2 regions of the Nostoc sp. 'Lobaria pulmonaria (5183) cyanobiont' genome follow, and region 1 is predicted to be linked to the other one. Evidence: riboswitches for the same ligand, from Rfam matches in the RefSeq annotation. Region 1 holds a riboswitch; the other holds the start of a gene.

Region 1 (8,154 bases):
TCCTGTCCACTTGCATTCATGCTCGACAGCTAGAGCAAACATTTCATAGATTTGTTCGCGGCTGTGGGGGAAAACTTGCATCGCTTCTGGAATCAATTTTTGATACAGCCGCACATGGGAGAGTTCATCCCGATTAATCATTCTAAAGATATCGGCACTCCCAGACATGAGTATTCGTGATGACAGGTTGTAGAAAAATATAAACCCGTTGTAGAAATACACCCTTCCAACAAGTAATCCGCCAATAGCGATACGAAATAATTTTCTGGTGTCGCGTTATCGACATACTTTTGGTATAGTCCAGCGATGAATTCACATCGTTCTTTGAGAATGCGATCGCTCCGCCAAAAATCATAGACGTGTGTACGGCGATCGCTGGGAATCACCGTCTCAATAATGTATTGATAAGACTGATTGTGCATCGCCTCTTGGGAAATTTGTTCTGCCATACACAGCGCTATTTCTGGTGCAGTCACGCTATTTTTGATGTGAGGCACATTACAGGTTTGTACTGAATCGAGAAACGTCAGATAACTAAGGATGCCATCAAATGCACGTCGTTCTCCAGGCGTGAGATTGACGTAATCTGTTACGTCCTGAGTAATGTCTATTTTTTCGGGAATCCAAAAGTTCTCGCGCATTTGACGGTAGAGAGACACAGCCCACGAGTAGCGAACGTCGTTTAATTGCATTAAGTTCGTAGTCTCCCCGAACCATATCAAACGGTTTCCTGTATCATCATTCCCGTTCGGATTGAAAACGGGATTAATCGGCATTAATGATTGTCTTGGTTGGTACATCTTAATTCTGTTTTGATTAGTTTTCACGCTTACAGCAGTTTTCAGGTAAATAGACCACAGTGATTGAACCAACCGAAAGTATCATCTTCGGTAACATAATTTACAACTTCAGCCATTGCTTGATTAAGTGATTCAGAAGTACGGGCCTCACAGGAACGAAGAAATTGCTTGAGTTTAGACCAACAAAGTTCTATGGGTGATAAGTCAGGAGAGTAGGGAGGTAAGAACTTGACTTTTGCACCCACTGACTCAATTGCAACCCTTACACATTCAGCATGATGAACCTTAAGATTATCCATTACAACAATTGCTCCTTTCCATAATTGAGGTGCTAAGACCTGAGTTACATACGTAAGAAATACCTCAGTATTTGTACTTCCTGGCACAGTCATTGCAGCAACTAGTCCATCAATATTTATTGCACCAATCAAAGAAACATTCCCCCCTTTGCTTCCAGGAGTACTACCAACTGCCCGTTCGCCCTTTACTGCTCGAGCAAACAAGCGCGACATTGATAAATTTAATCCGGCTTCATCGACAAATACTAAATTTCGCACGTCAATTTTATCTAACCAACGACGATAGTCATGCCGTAATTCCTGTACTCGTGGTGTATCCTGCTCACTTGCATAAAGAGTTTTTTTTACAGCGTAAAGCTAATTTTTCTACCGCACGATGCATTGTAGTAATACTTACATCAATCCCTGTACGCTCTGCAAAGCGATCGCCCGCACCACTTTTTTCTGATCCAGTGTTTTATTTTCGACATAAAACCATAAATTATCCCGAATGTAAGGCGGTGCGATCGGTACTGAACCCTTTGCCCACTTTTCATAAAAGAATTTGCTGTAAACGGGTAAAACACTTGCTGTACAACCCTGAACTAAAGATGAAGAAGTATTGGGTGCGATCGCTGTATCATTCAACAATTTAATCCAGGGAACCACACCACCAGATGCATTAGCTTTACCCATTACCCAACTACCCGTTGCGCGAATGCGAGACAGATTCACACCCACACCGCCACCATTTTTGGAAATCCGAGGCGCATCATGAATACCATCAAAAATGCTTTCTAAATTGTCGTCCATCGCCGTAATGAAACAACTGGCTAGCGAACCATTAGGAATCCGCAAGTTCGCTAGAATGGGGGTTGCCAAAGATATTTGACGATTTGCTAACGCTTCATAAAATTGCTTTGCCCAGGTTAATCGATTCTCTGGTGTTTCCACGGAGGCAATCAATAACGCACAAGTTAAAAATGCTTCCTGTGGCAGATCATTCGTCAGAAGATATCGCTTCGTCAGTAATACTGCTCCCGCATAATCATAGTCGGCATCCCAGTCGGGATTTATCCAAGTGTTAGCAATCTCTAATTCTGCGTCCGTGTAGATAGAGATGCGGCGATCGTATTGTTCTGACAAAACTTTTGTTTGTACAGTCCGAGCATATTGCCCGTACTGATAGCCACGACTAACTGTTATTTCTTTCCACAAACTCCAAATGTGTAATCGCCCTGCTACATAGCGCCAATCAGGTTCTTCAGGACTACACAAATCCAAAGCACAGCGAATTAAATTATCTTGAATTTCTCTTGTGGTTATGCCAGGACGCAATCGAGTTGTTAGATGTGCTTCTAAAGCAATAGAATTTGCTGACAGTCCGCAACAAGCCCAATTAACCACTGTGCGAATTTTATTAATTTCTAATGCTGTCGTCGAACCATCACGACGAACAACATGGATATCCGTTGTGAAGTTCTCAAAAAGTGTGGATGAAGCTTGCATACAAGATGTGTTGATGAATTGTAGAAAAATAATTGCAAAAATGGAAAAGAATTGTTAACTAGGTTTGGCAATGTAAAAAATTGTCAACACTGAGCGTAGCCGAAGGGTTGACGGTGAGCGGAATCGAACCGTCAACACTATGTCAGCAAACGCTGGCAACCCGAAAAAGTTTGTTGGGTTGAAAAATTTCTAGAAGAATTGCCCAATAAAAATCTAGAGCAAGCTTTGGTAAAGAATGAGACTTGCCCCGATTAATGACGAATGCCAGTATAGATCGACCATTGATTTTTATGCAAGCAAATCACAGTTGTGTTAGTATTCAGATGAATCTCGGTTCTAGTGGGGAACAGCCGCTAGAGGAAACGGGGAAAGTCCGGTGTAAATCCGGCGCTGTCCCGCAGCTGTAATCAAGGCTATGCAAGCCTTGTGAGTCAGAATGCCCGCCGAAGTTGACTTGTAAATTTTGTACATCTGCGAGGCACAGATTAAGTATTTTTATGAAAAATTCTCCAACTACTCAGCTTTACGTTCTCATAGCCCCACATATCAAGACGCTACAGATTACGACTTTCTATGAGAGGGTAAGCGATTAATTTCTGGTGCAAGTTGTGTCTTGAGATGCAGCGATCGCTATAAGCCACTCCCTATGAGAGTATCGCTTAAAATATAGTCACAGCAACAACGAAACGCTGTATTAACTAACAGATGGAAGTTATTCAAAACAGGTAGCAAATGGCGTGTATGACGTACATAGTCTTGTTCCACTACCGAATAAATACTTTCCCAATTACGCATAGAAATTGCTAAGTTACTAAATTAATACTTCAGTTAATTATCATGCCGAAATTCTATCTTCAACGAGCTGGGAAGATTCCCACTGCTATTCATCCCTTTGTCAAACAAACGGCTCTCCTCCAAGATAAACACAAGCCCAGTCTACTTCAAGGGAAAATTATTCAAGATGTTCAAAACAGTGCAATGTCGGTGTATAGGATGATTTATATTGCGATTGCCGACCGTGGGCGGTTACGACATCGCTCGTCTGATTCAGGACGAGCAGCAATGAGTAAACCGTTAGATCGGCTCAAATAGGCGTATAGGAACGTTCAAAATTAATGTCAACGTTATTATATTCTGTAATTGGTTTTCTTCTGCTTTTGGTGATTGGAATTGCGGCTTATCTCCTGACTCCCCGCAAGTATCAATCCTCATCCACAGTCGCCAATTCCTACGATCAATGGACTCTTGACGGCATCGTAGAGTTTTATTGGGGGGAACACATTCACCTCGGTCATTACGGTTCGCCGCCACGAAGTAAGGATTTTTTGGCTGCTAAATCTGACTTTGTACATGAAATGGTTAAATGGGGTGGAATAGAAAAATTACCCCCTGGTACTACCGTCTTAGATGTTGGCTGTGGTATTGGCGGCAGCAGTCGGATTTTAGCGCGAGATTATGGGTTTGCTGTCACAGGGATTACCATCAGTCCACAGCAGGTGAAACGCGCACAGGAATTAACACCCCAAGGGCTAAACGCCCAGTTTGCGGTTGATGATGCGATGGCATTGTCGTTTCCAGATGCCAGTTTTGATGTGGTCTGGTCAATCGAAGCAGGCCCCCACATGCCAGATAAAACCGTTTTTGCTAGAGAATTAATGCGGGTGCTAAAGCCTGGTGGAGTCTTGGTTGTAGCTGACTGGAATCAGAGGGACGATCGCCAAAAACCTTTAAATTTTTGGGAGAAACCAGTAATGCGGCAACTTCTCGATCAGTGGTCTCATCCAGCTTTTTCCAGCATTGAAGGCTTTTCCGAGCTTTTGGTGGGGACAGAATTAGTTGAGGGGGAGGTAATTACGGCAGACTGGACGCAAGAAACCCTTCCTTCTTGGTTCGATTCGATTTGGCAAGGAGTGGCTCGACCAGAGGGATTAGTGCGTTTTGGGCTGTCTGGTTTCATCAAGTCTGTGCGCGAGGTACCGACGCTTTTACTGATGCGTTTGGCGTTTGGTGTTCTTCTGTGCCGATTTGGAATGTTCCGGGCTGTGCGGGGAAACTCACGCACAGAATTGATGGACAGAAACTTTGCTAAGGAAACTCCCTCAAGCTTGGTTGGGTAGCGATGCCTGCGGCGGGCTGCGCCTACGGATGGTGACCAATTTTGAGTTTCCATTTATTGGTTTTTCCCACGAAGGCTACTGCTGCGACTGATGACCGGGCTGTGGAGTTGCTAGCCACAACTTGAGGCTATATCTGGCGAGGAAGTGAGCAATGACACGGTAGCGTTAAACATTTAGCTTCTGATTTTGTAAAGGAAAACAAGAAGCAGAATTTGAGAAAAAGACTGAACTAGTGCTGAACGCTGCTAAACCAACATTATCGCCGCGGTTTATTGAATTCGGGCAGTCGTTTATTGAATTCGGGTAGTCGTTTATTGAATTCGGGCAGTCGTTTATTGAATTCGGGCAGTCGTTTATTGAATTCGGGCAGTCGTTTATTGAATTCGGGCAGTTGTTTATTGAATTCGGGCAGTCGTTTATTGAATTCGGGCAGTCGTTTATTGAATTCGGGCAGTTGTTTGTTGAATTCAGGCAACCACCAAGAATTCACGGAAAATAATTTATTGCTAATTTCTCGCCCTCTCTAAAGCGGGAGCATCCCAAATGTGCAAAATGCCCTTAAATGTCTACGCAGAATTAATTTTCACTCCTATGTCTATTTATAAACCTCATCTATGTTGAGAACCGTAGTTTTTGCCCTCACCCTAAATCCCTCTCCCTACTTGGGAGAGGGACTTCTTTCCGGCTCCCCTTCTCCCAATATTGGGAGAAGGGGCTGGGGGATGAGGGTTTTTCTATTCATACAGAACTACGGTTTTCAACGTGGACGCAGTTTAATTGCGATCGCTAGGTCAAAAACTCACACAAATTGTGCCTAGCAGTAAGATTTACGTACCCATTTTATGATGGACTGTACTTAGATTGGTGCGGCGATGACTACGCAACTTACCGACTAGAGATATAAATTTGGGCGTTGCTGAATCAAGTATGATTTGTCATTTTGAGTGCAACGAAGAATCCCGATAGATGCTTCATTTCGCTTTGCTCCATTCAGCATGATATACACATTCTTTCATACCGCAATCAGCAACGCCTAAATTTGATGTCGGGGAGCCAGTGCATTAGATTTAGATCCCCGAATTCTTGAAAAAGTCGGGGATCTAGGCGGCAACTCCTGCTTAAGTAAGTGCCATTCTACCCTACGGACTGCTGTTAAAACTGCATAGAAACCGTCCCTAGCAATGTCAACGGCACACCAGGATACACGCTGGTAATATAACTGACACTTTCAAAATAGTACGTATCAAATAAGTTCTTGATGTTCAGCCCAACACGCCAGTTGTCACGGCGATAATAAAAGGCAGCATCGATGCGACCATAACTGGGTAACAATACCACCAGATCACAAAACCAGTCCGATGAAGACGTAACTCTTGGGTTTGGTTTTGTTACCCTCCTAAGAAAACTTGTGTTTACACGGTAGTCTTTTCAAGGGACTAGAGAAGATCAAAACTCCCACGAAATTGTGCCTTGCACGGTGAACGGTTCAGCAGGATAAACACGCAAAAGATATTGAGCAGACTCAAAATAATCCACATCAAACAGATTTCTGAAATTAAGCTGTGCGTTGAGCTGTCCTTGTTTATAGAAAATGGCAGCATCAGTACGGAAATAGCTCGGCAGTTCAAAGGAATTGTCTAAATCTGCCTGGCGATCGCCTACATAGAATAATCCCAAACCAAAGCCGAGTCCTTTGAGACTACCAGATTGAATTTCATACTTCGTCCACAAATTGAAACTATTTTTGGGTACATTGTTCAGGTAATTACCTGGTTTGTAAGTCTCGTCCTCGGTGATTTTGGCATCCGTGTAAGCATAACCTGCAATCACATTCAAACCGGGTAAGATTTCACCGCCGATGTTAAATTCGATACCTTGGCTGCGCTGCTCACCTGTTTGAATTGAATAATTTAGATTAATTGGGTCATCAGTCAAGACATTGGAGCGAGTTAGATTATAGAAAGCAAGTGTTGCAGAAATTCTCTGATTCAAATCAGCCTTCACCCCGACTTCATACTGCGTGGAACGTTCTGGTTCAAAGGTGCTGCCATCAAAGCTAATTCCAATCGCTGGGGTAAACGAGCGACTGTAGCTGGCATAGAGTGAAATTGGCTGGATTGGCTGGTAGACAATACCGAAACGAGGACTAAAGGCATCTCCTGACTGGCTGCTTTCGGTGTTTGCTACCAAATCTCCATCCGTCTGTTTAAAGGCATCAAACCGTACACATAAGAGCAACTTCAGATTCTCACTCAGCGCGATCTGATCTTGGACATAAATACCCAGTGCATCTATGAGCAAGGACTCCTTTCGATCAGGGTTCAAAATTGCACCAAGGGATCGGTCATATACTGGATTAAACACGTCAATGGGTGCTGCAACACGATTACCATTAAATGAAGATACTGTCGCAGTTTCTACCTGAGCTAGCCAGTCCTTCACTGTCCTCGCAGGAACCTGAACATCATGGAGACGCAGGATTCGGTTAGGAGAGTTTTTTGGGCGTAGCGTTTGCGTACTTGTCACCTCAGCCCTAGCTGCTTGCCCACATAATAGTAGAAATGCGATCGCCAGACTGCCAATGCCCCCAGCGTAATTTGCCCACATCCGTTTTACCATGTTCACACCCAAAATCCGTCCAGCAATTATTAGTAATCTGTTGCAAGAAAACTATCAAAAAAGATTACGTGATGGGGCTACTCTGCAACTCAAAGAGGAGGAATTTCGATCCCGAAAGGAGGAATTGGCTTATTTCCTACCAAACATTCACGGGGTGTGATGCCATACTTGCGTTTGAAGGCTGCGGCAAAATGACCCGTATTTGAGTAGCCAACGGCATTCGCAGCTTCTGTAACCTTGCATCCCCGCTCTTGAAGTAATTGTCTGGCTTGCTCCATGCGGTAATCGCGCAGATAACTGAACAGGGTGGTACCAAAGACTTGGCGAAATCCCTGCATGAGTTTTTTGCGATCGCACTTCACCTGCTGCGCCAATTCACATACAGATGGTGGCTTAAGCCACTGAGTAAGTAAAATTTCCCTGGCTTGATAAATTTGCTCAATATCTCTAGGTTTAAGTGATGCTATCGGTAAATTACAACCTTCAGCTGCTGCGAGTTGATCGAGTTGCAATGCCAGTAGTTCTAACGCCTTACTTTCCAAAAACATTCGCTGGGCAATTCCTTGATATGATATGTTGCAAATCTGATGCAATACGCTTCGCATTGCAGGTGTAATTAAACCGACGGTACAGTGAAACTGGGGAGCGAGATCGCTCTCCAGAAATGGACGCAACTGTTGTGGTAAACTGTGACTACTTCCTATGAATGCTCGGAAAAATTCAGCATTCCAATCAATAATGATGGTGAGTATGCGATCACCAGCATAATAGTGTTCAATTTCTTTAATATTTGGCAGGTAAAACAAATAATTGTATCCACCCTTTTCTTCA
Region 2 (8,154 bases), 590 kb from region 1:
AAAGGTGCGATCGCAGATACACTGTGAGCCTTGACAGTTAAAATTACTACATCTTGCGTCCCCGCTGACTGAATATCGCTAGTTGCCATAAATGGAGTAGCAATTTGGCTGGAACCGTCTGACATGAACAACTTCAGCCCATTTTTTTGAATTGCCTCTAAATGGGAACCACGCGCAATTAACGTCACGGCTTCACCAGCAAGTGCCAGTTTTGCCCCTAAATATCCACCGATAGCACCCGCGCCAACAATACAGATTTTCATTTTGTCAAAAGAATATTAGTCATGGAAGACGTTATCCAGTTGCTTTTACATCAAACAGCTAGGCTTTGCATCGCTTTCAGTAAATCTTGATGAACAGATTTTGAGGCAGCCACTATCAATCCAGGCAGGCTATAGTTCTTACAAGTATGCAGTGGTGGTAAAGTAGAACCGTCCAGAGTAGTTACAATCCAACCAGCCTCTTTCGCAATAAAAGCAAGTGCAGCACCATCAATAAATTTGCCCGATTTGATGACTGCTCCACTCAAGTCGCCACTGAGAATACCATTGAGATTGGGAATTTGAATATCACTAGAGTAATCAGTTGCTATATCGATTACTTGATATCGATCTTTTAGTAAAGGTGCGATCGCATTCATTCCCCATCCCAACAAAATAGCAGGTTTAGGAGATGTTATATGTAACGGGGTACAGGCTGCTAAGCTCATCTCCAGTGTCCCTTCAAAAGCACCTTCACCTCGGAGAGCGTAAAAATAAACATTTTGGGCAGGAGAAATAGCGATTACTGCTTCAAAATCATCAGAATTTAGAATACTGAGAATAATTTGGTAATTAGAATGTCCATCCATGTAAAACTTCGTGCCATCAATTGGGTCGAGTGTGACTAAATAATCACCTTCTGAACCAAGTTCGGTAGCCCGAAAATATTTGGTATTATTAGAACTTTCATATTCTTCACCATAAAAGCGAATATCGGGAAAAGTGCCTAGTAATACTACTTCTACCAGATTTTGAATAGCCACATCTGCATCAGTAAGTGCAGCACTAAAAAAGTTGTTTCCTTGTTCTTTGGCGGGAAGTGCAGCAATTTTTGGTTGTAAAAAATGGGCATAGGCTGCTGCTACTTTGAGATGAGGGAGTAAAGTCTCTAAAATTAATCGAGTAGTTGGGGTTGTGGACATTACAGCAAACTCCTTTTAGAAATAATCTCCCGTTGGCAGGGCGATATAATTCTACATCTAGACAAAATTACGGTATCATTTGGATGCAATAATACCACCGTTGCTATATTACTTTAATCTGTATGTCTCAAAGAGCCTATAGATAAATCGCAAGTTTTCTCGTAAATTTAAGGGTTTAAGACCGAACGCCAACACTTAGTACAGCATTTCATTAATTCATAGCGAATTAATCAAAGGCAATATCCTACAATGCCAATGCGTTAGCTTGGATTGTTAATGCGTTGGCTTGGATTGTCAATGCGTCGGCTTGGATTGTTAATACGTCGGCTTGGATTGTTAATACGTCGGCTTGGATTGTTAATGCGTTGGCTTGGATTGTTAATACGTCGGCTTGGATTGTTAATGCGTCGGCTTGGATTGTTAATGCGTTGGCTTGGATTGTTAATGCGTTGGCTTGGATTAAAAACGCTACGCTTTTACGCAAAACTGTATTTAATTAAAGTTACCCTACAAATGGTTTTAGGAAACTTTTTCGAGCTTCTTCTGAGTGAATTTGAATAGCTTGTGACGTTTGAGTACTGGAGGTGCGCCCAGAGTGCCGATGATGAGTAAGCTAAAAATAGAAGTGGGTTAAGGGACGGTGATTAGGTTTGCAGAAAAACTAATGGGTAATTCCCTATCTTCTAATCCTAACTTTTCAAAACCTGGTCTATTTGGCGCAGAAAAAACCTCTAAATAACCTGGTGTCGGCAAAAAACTAGCGAAAAATGGACTAGAATAATTTCCTCCCGAAATGGAATACGCAAAACCCTTACGTGTTAACTGCTGAGTATTAAGGCTAATTAAATTATCAACATCAAAAGGTTCGTTTCCTGGCATTGGAGTCCCGGCGGGTTGCAGAGCAGTAATTATTTCACCATTTCGTGTACCAGTAATTCCAGTAATCAAGTAAAAACCCAAATCGTTAGGGGTGTCATTAGTGGTGAAAATACCGTTCGCTTCTATGCCAGTACCAGAATAATTCCAGTTCCAACTTAAAGCAGAAGCGTCCGGCATTGTCCCGAAAACTAATCCAGATATGGTGACGAGGGCTATGGCAGATAAAGCTAGATTTTTCATGGAAGTCGTTACTGCGATCGCGGATATTGTAGAAGGTTCCGGTGTATTATACGGAATTAACAAAGATAGTATTATCAATCTTGCCTATTTACTTAGCAGCGATCTAATAACCACGCCAAAGCAGCATCAACATTACTAACCTGTTCCCCTGGCGGTATCGCTGAACGATTGACCATCACAACCTTTACGCCCAGTTCTCGCGCTGCAATAATCTTGGGCTTTGTAGCATCGCCACCGCTATTTTTGCTGACGATGGTATCAATGTTATTCTCAATCAGAATTTGTCTTTCATTATTGAGGGTAAAAGGCCCGCGATCGCACAATACCATCCCCGGCGGTACTAAAGCATCATCGCCAGGAGGGTCAATCATCCGCATCAAAAACCAAATTTTCTCTAGGTGAGCAAAAGCGGACAGTTCTTGCCTACCAACTGTCAAAAACACTCGCTGTGCCTGGTTTTGCACGGCTGTTGCTGCGGCTGCAACATTATCCAGTTCAATCCAGCGATCGCCACTTACTTTTTCCCAAGGTGGACGAATTAACATCAGGCGGGGTACTCTAACTTCCATTGCTGCATCTGCGGCATTGAAAGAAATTTGAGTAGCGAAAGGATGGGTTGCATCAATTAATAAGTCAATTTGCATGACTTGCAGATAGCTAGCCAATCCAGTCACGCCACCGAAGCCTCCAACCCGTAAATCGCCCAACGGTACTGACGGTTCACGGGTGCGGCCAGCTAGAGAGGTGATTACTTCTAACCCTTGGATAGTCGTAACTTTGGCAGCTAATTCTGCTGCATCACCCGTCCCACCCAGAATCAAAACGCGGATCATTTAGATAAAGGTGGAATTTTTGCTAAAATGCCCTTCTTCATTGCTTCTGGACGCTCTGACCAAGGTAGTAAACCATCTGCTTTGGCATAGTATTGACTAGCACATTCCAGTACCGCAGAGGCATTACCATCAACGCCTAAATCACCAAATAAATATGTTAATTTACCTTTAGCAGCAAAGGCGACTACACAAGAACGATTACAAGCACTCATACATTCAACTTCCTGAATCGGGAATCGATCTCGTAAGTCCCAATCTTGTGCCAACTGCTGAAGTTCGTGTAGAAGTTTTTCACCACCACTTTCACCTAAGCGTTTTCCATTTTGCCAAACACTGGCACAGGTTTTGCAAACAAATAAAGTATGTTCAGCAACTTCCATTGGACTGGTTGGGGAAATATTTACAGTAGTAGTCATCTGTACCTCGCAGATATGTGAAACTAATAAATCTATTTCGGTGGGCATCCTGACTCACTCAATTTGAGATTTGAGATTTAGTTCTTTAATCTCAAATTGGTTCACAGTTGCTCCCAAGCGCCGGATTTGCACCGAACTTTCCCCGTTACCTCTGGTGACTGACTCCCACCAGAACCGAATAACCTTATCGATCATACACTAGTACAACATGGCGTAAATAAACATACCATTCAAAATGACGCGAAAGTCCGGAATACAATACTTTTGACTTTTGATTTTTGACTTTTGACTTCCACGCAGTGGTACTAGGGTTATCGGAGAATACGAAACAACAAGCTTTGTGGCAACCATCAAACTGGGCGACAGCCAGATAAAATACTGTGCATATTTACTACTTGTCCAATAACTGCGATCGCAGGCGCACTAAATCCAGTTTCCTCTACCTGTTTGACAATTGTCTTTAAAGTACCAATCAATTCTTCTTGTTCTGGTCGTGTACCCCAGCGCACCAAAGCAATCGGCGTTTCTAAATTCAACCCAGCTGCACTTAATTCTTCCACAATATAAGGCAGATTGTGAATTCCCATATAAATTACAATGGTTTCGGAACCGTGAGCGATCGCACTCCAATTTACAATCGGTCTATACTTACCCGCCGCCTCGTGACCAGTTACAAATGTCACTGATGAACTATACAGCCGATGCGTCAAAGGAATACCTGAGTATGCTGCTGCTGCAATTCCCGATGTGATACCGGGCACTACTTCCGTTGATATTCCAGCTTTGACTAATTCTTCCATCTCTTCGCCACCGCGACCAAAAATAAACGGATCGCCACCCTTTAGCCGCACTACAATTGCATGATCCTGCGCTTTATCAATCAGCAATTGAGTTGTTTCTGACTGCAACAACGAATGTCTCCCCGCACGTTTACCAGCATTAATTTGCTCGGCTTGGGGATTAATCATTGCCAAAATAGCCGGACTCACCAAGGCATCATAGATGACTACATCTGCACATTCCAACAAACCTTTCGCCTTCAGAGTTATTAGTCCTGGATCTCCTGGCCCCGCACCGACTAAATAAACCTTTCCCAAATACTTGTTCCTTTCTGTCATTGTGCGGTTCATCTATCTGTTAAATCCCAAATTAGCTCGGCTAATTCTGCACTTGCTCCCAATGGCTCTGCCAATTGGAAATTCACCGCAGAAAATTGTAATTTTAGCTGCTCTATTGAGGTGGCGATCGCATCGGTTATTCCACCAGCGAATAAAAAATATGGCAAGATTGCAATTTCCCGATAACCAGCACCTACCAACTCTTTCACCCGTAATTCTAAACTAGGAGGACCAGCCCAATAAGCAGTCACGGCTCCCAAACTCGCCGCCATTGCTTCCACAGTTTCTTGAGAACCTGGGCGACGGCTACCATGAGCTAATAGAATCCATGCTTCTGCTTTTATAGCAGCTATTTGTTTTGCCAGCAATTTCTCTAAATTGGGGTGAGAGCCTAAATATGGTTGCAACTCAATCATGATATCTTGACCAAGAGTCTGCTGTGCTAGTGCTACTTCGGCGGGAATATCTGTCATGACATGCACTCCCGGCAGTAGAAATAGCGGTACAATTTTGAGGCTATTTTCATTTTGAGACACTGGGCAATCGCCAAAAGCGCTCTTAGCAAATTGTTGAATCTGCTCGTGTAAAGGCTGAGGATTCATTTCCAAAGCAGCGATGCCAACCAAATGTTCGCTATTTGCTGAGTTGTGGTTTTTTGGCAATTTGTGACATATCAGCCTAGCTAGTTGCTGCATAGCAATTTCTGGGCGCGGGTCGCGACTTCCGTGAGATAGTAGCAGATAGGCAGATGACATCGGTAAATTAAATTCTTAGTTACTATTCTTATTTAAGATTAAGCTGGGGATAATAAGTACTCTGGTAATTATTGAAACTATTATTAATTACTAAATGGAAGTATTCTTAATCACTTTTATATTCTCGCCCTACTCCTTACCTTATTGTTTTTCGGCAGTGTAAGTATAAAATTGATCGAAAGCCCCTACCGTTTCAAATTTGTACGAAGGTATCCAAGAATTTATTTTTAAATCTGTACGGTAAATGCTAAAAATAACGAAATCTTGCCTTTCTGTGGTCTTGGCAATAACTTCTTGAATTTGCGGGCTAGCCGAGTCAACTAATTTATCACAATTAAAACGGATTAAATTTTCAATAACATTCGTAGTTTTTTTACATACATCGTTTTTTAAGTATTTTGTCAGCCGTTGAACTGCATATTCTTCATATTCAACCTGACTGGGATTGGTTTTCGCCATTGACACACCCAAGGCGGCGAGTCCTACTGCTGCTCCAGTATACGCGATGATGGTCAATGGTTTCATATTTGCCAAGTAAAATTCATTGTAATCGTCAGACTCCAGAGACTCTAAATCAACTAAGTCCGTTCCTTGAACAAAAACTCTTGATCGCTTGTCAATTTATTGCTATAATTCAAATTGTTGAATGGCGAGCGTAGCCAAGTGGTTAAGGCAGTGGTTTGTGGTACCACCATTCGTGGGTTCAATTCCCATCGTTCGCCCTAGATAATTTCATATTCATAGCTATACTCCTATTAAAGATGGGTTGTATGGTGTGAACCCTCATAAGCATCACTTTACCAACAATCTGTCATCTATAGCTTTATAGACTTGCAAGGATTGCAAGCCTACTATAATTGATTAGGTTATCTTATTAAAGGAATATATGTATATAAGCAAATTTACTTGCTAAATTAAAATTAGGTATGCAATGCCTTACATCCTTTTGGAGTGATGCGATCGAGGCAAGTAATACCACTTTTAATTCTCTTATTCCTTTACTATATAGTGAGTGCCTCGATTGCATCCTAATTCTGCTTCTGCAAGCCTCTGTCCTCTAAGACCCAAGCTCTGGACTGTTGAAGCTATAAATTTACGCTTTGCAGCACCCTTTAATTGGACTGCTGTTTGTTTTAATAGCTTTTTAAGCCAAGAAGTTAAAACCGATTAGAGGAAGGGATGCTGAATTTTCAAACCTTATTTGAATCAATACCGGGATTGTATATCGTCTATTCACTCGACTTTGTGATTGTCGGGGGAAGTGATGCTTACTTTTGGGCAACGAAGACCAAACGAGAAGAGGTTGTTGGTCGCCATTTGTTCGAGGTTTTTCCAGACAATCCCGACGATCCGAATGGTACTGGAATTCAGAATTTGCGTACCTCGTTGTCAAGCGTACTGAAGTATCAAAAGCCTCACACGATGGCAGTGCAGAAGTATGACATTCGCCGCCCCGAATCAGAAGGCGGTGGTTTTCAGGAGCGGTACTGGACGCCAACCAACTCCCCAATCTTTGGTGAAAACGGTGAAATGACGCACATTATTCACCGAGTCGAAGATGTCACCGAGTTTGTGCAAGTGCAGCAACAGCTAAATGAGCAGCGTCAGCTCAATCAATCACTCCAGTCTCGCACCGAACAAATGGAGAGGGAAATTTCTGCTAGAGCGCAGGAGTTACAAGAGGTCAACGAACAAGTGCAAGCGGCGAATGAGGCGTTGTCAGAATTCGATCGCGCTAAGACCGTATTCTTCAGCAATATCTCGCATGAATTTCACACGCCTTTAACGCTGATGTTGAGTCCAATCGAAGACCTATTACTCGACATTCAAGCTCCATTAGCACCGCAACAGCGCGATCGCCTTGAACTCGTGCAGCGAAATGGACTTCGGTTGCTAAAATTAGTCAACACACTGCTTGAGTTTTCGCAACAGGAAGCGGCAGGGATTGAAGCTTCATCCGAACCGATCGCTTCCAACTGGATTTTACCTTCAGCGATCGCGCCATCTTCCTTACCCGCCCGAATTTTACTGGCAGATGACAACACCGATATGCGCGATTATCTGTGGCGATTGTTGAGTCAACGGTATGAGGTTGAGGTAGTCACAGATGGGGCTACGGCTCTGGCTGCGATCCAGGCACAGCGCCCAGATTTGATTCTCAGCGATCTAATGATGCCGGGGATGGATGGGTTTGAGTTGCTGCGTCAATTGCGGGCTGACCCCCAAAGGAGCGAATTGCCCGTAATTTTGCTGTCCGCGCAGCCGGGTGAAGAGTCTCGCGTGTCAGGGTTGGCAGCCGGAGCCGATGATTATTTAATCAAACCGTTTTCGGACCGCGAACTACTGGCTTGTATTGAGTCAATCTTAAAACAGGCAGACATCCGCAAACAAGCGGCTCAGACACTCCAAGCCAGCGAACAGCAACTTAAACTCGCCCTTAAGACCAGCAAACTCGGCTCCTGGCAATTCGATCTCAAAACAAATGTTCTGTCTGTTTCTGACCAGTGCAAATTCAATTATGGTCTACCCATTGACGCTGATTTCTCGCACCAAGTTCTGATGGAGCGGATTCATCCAGAGGATCGGACTTGGGTGCAGGCGGCAATTCAAGACTCGATTACCAACCACACCGATTACGATGTGGAATACCGCAATGTTTGGAACGATGGCAGTACGCACTGGGTAATCGTTCGTGGGCATCCGATTTACGACGAGGCGGGCAATCCTGAG

What was found. Region 1 has a riboswitch for cobalamin ahead of NLP_RS01385 (hypothetical protein). Riboswitches for the same ligand answer to the same signal wherever they lie in the genome.
Region 2: another riboswitch for cobalamin. It lies ahead of NLP_RS03840 (DUF1636 domain-containing protein); the one in region 1 lies ahead of NLP_RS01385 (hypothetical protein).

What each region holds. Positions count from the first base shown of each region.
Region 1 is NZ_CP026692.1:306,137-314,290, reverse strand. It holds partial or broken gene NLP_RS01400 (ribonucleotide-diphosphate reductase subunit beta) at 1-641, opposite strand, end outside; partial or broken gene NLP_RS01395 (IS630 family transposase) at 842-1,429, opposite strand; gene NLP_RS01390 (ribonucleotide reductase N-terminal alpha domain-containing protein) at 1,493-2,587, opposite strand; cobalamin riboswitch at 2,902-3,049, shown strand; gene NLP_RS01385 (hypothetical protein) at 3,425-3,679, shown strand; gene NLP_RS01380 (methyltransferase domain-containing protein) at 3,703-4,704, shown strand; gene NLP_RS32650 (TonB-dependent receptor) at 5,857-6,042, opposite strand; partial or broken gene NLP_RS01370 (TonB-dependent siderophore receptor) at 6,151-7,098, opposite strand; gene NLP_RS01365 (helix-turn-helix transcriptional regulator) at 7,413-8,154, opposite strand, start outside.
Region 2 is NZ_CP026692.1:900,599-908,752, forward strand. It holds gene NLP_RS03815 (2-dehydropantoate 2-reductase) at 1-263, opposite strand, end outside; gene NLP_RS03820 (inositol monophosphatase family protein) at 314-1,183, opposite strand; gene NLP_RS32745 (hypothetical protein) at 1,428-1,667, opposite strand; gene NLP_RS03830 (PEP-CTERM sorting domain-containing protein) at 1,814-2,365, opposite strand; gene NLP_RS03835 (cobalt-precorrin-6A reductase) at 2,395-3,135, opposite strand; gene NLP_RS03840 (DUF1636 domain-containing protein) at 3,132-3,551, opposite strand; cobalamin riboswitch at 3,574-3,745, opposite strand; gene cobA (uroporphyrinogen-III C-methyltransferase) at 3,902-4,669, opposite strand; gene NLP_RS03850 (sirohydrochlorin chelatase) at 4,678-5,424, opposite strand; gene NLP_RS03855 (DUF4359 domain-containing protein) at 5,566-5,949, opposite strand; tRNA gene NLP_RS03860 (tRNA-His) at 6,074-6,146, shown strand; gene NLP_RS33995 (response regulator) at 6,604-8,154, shown strand, end outside.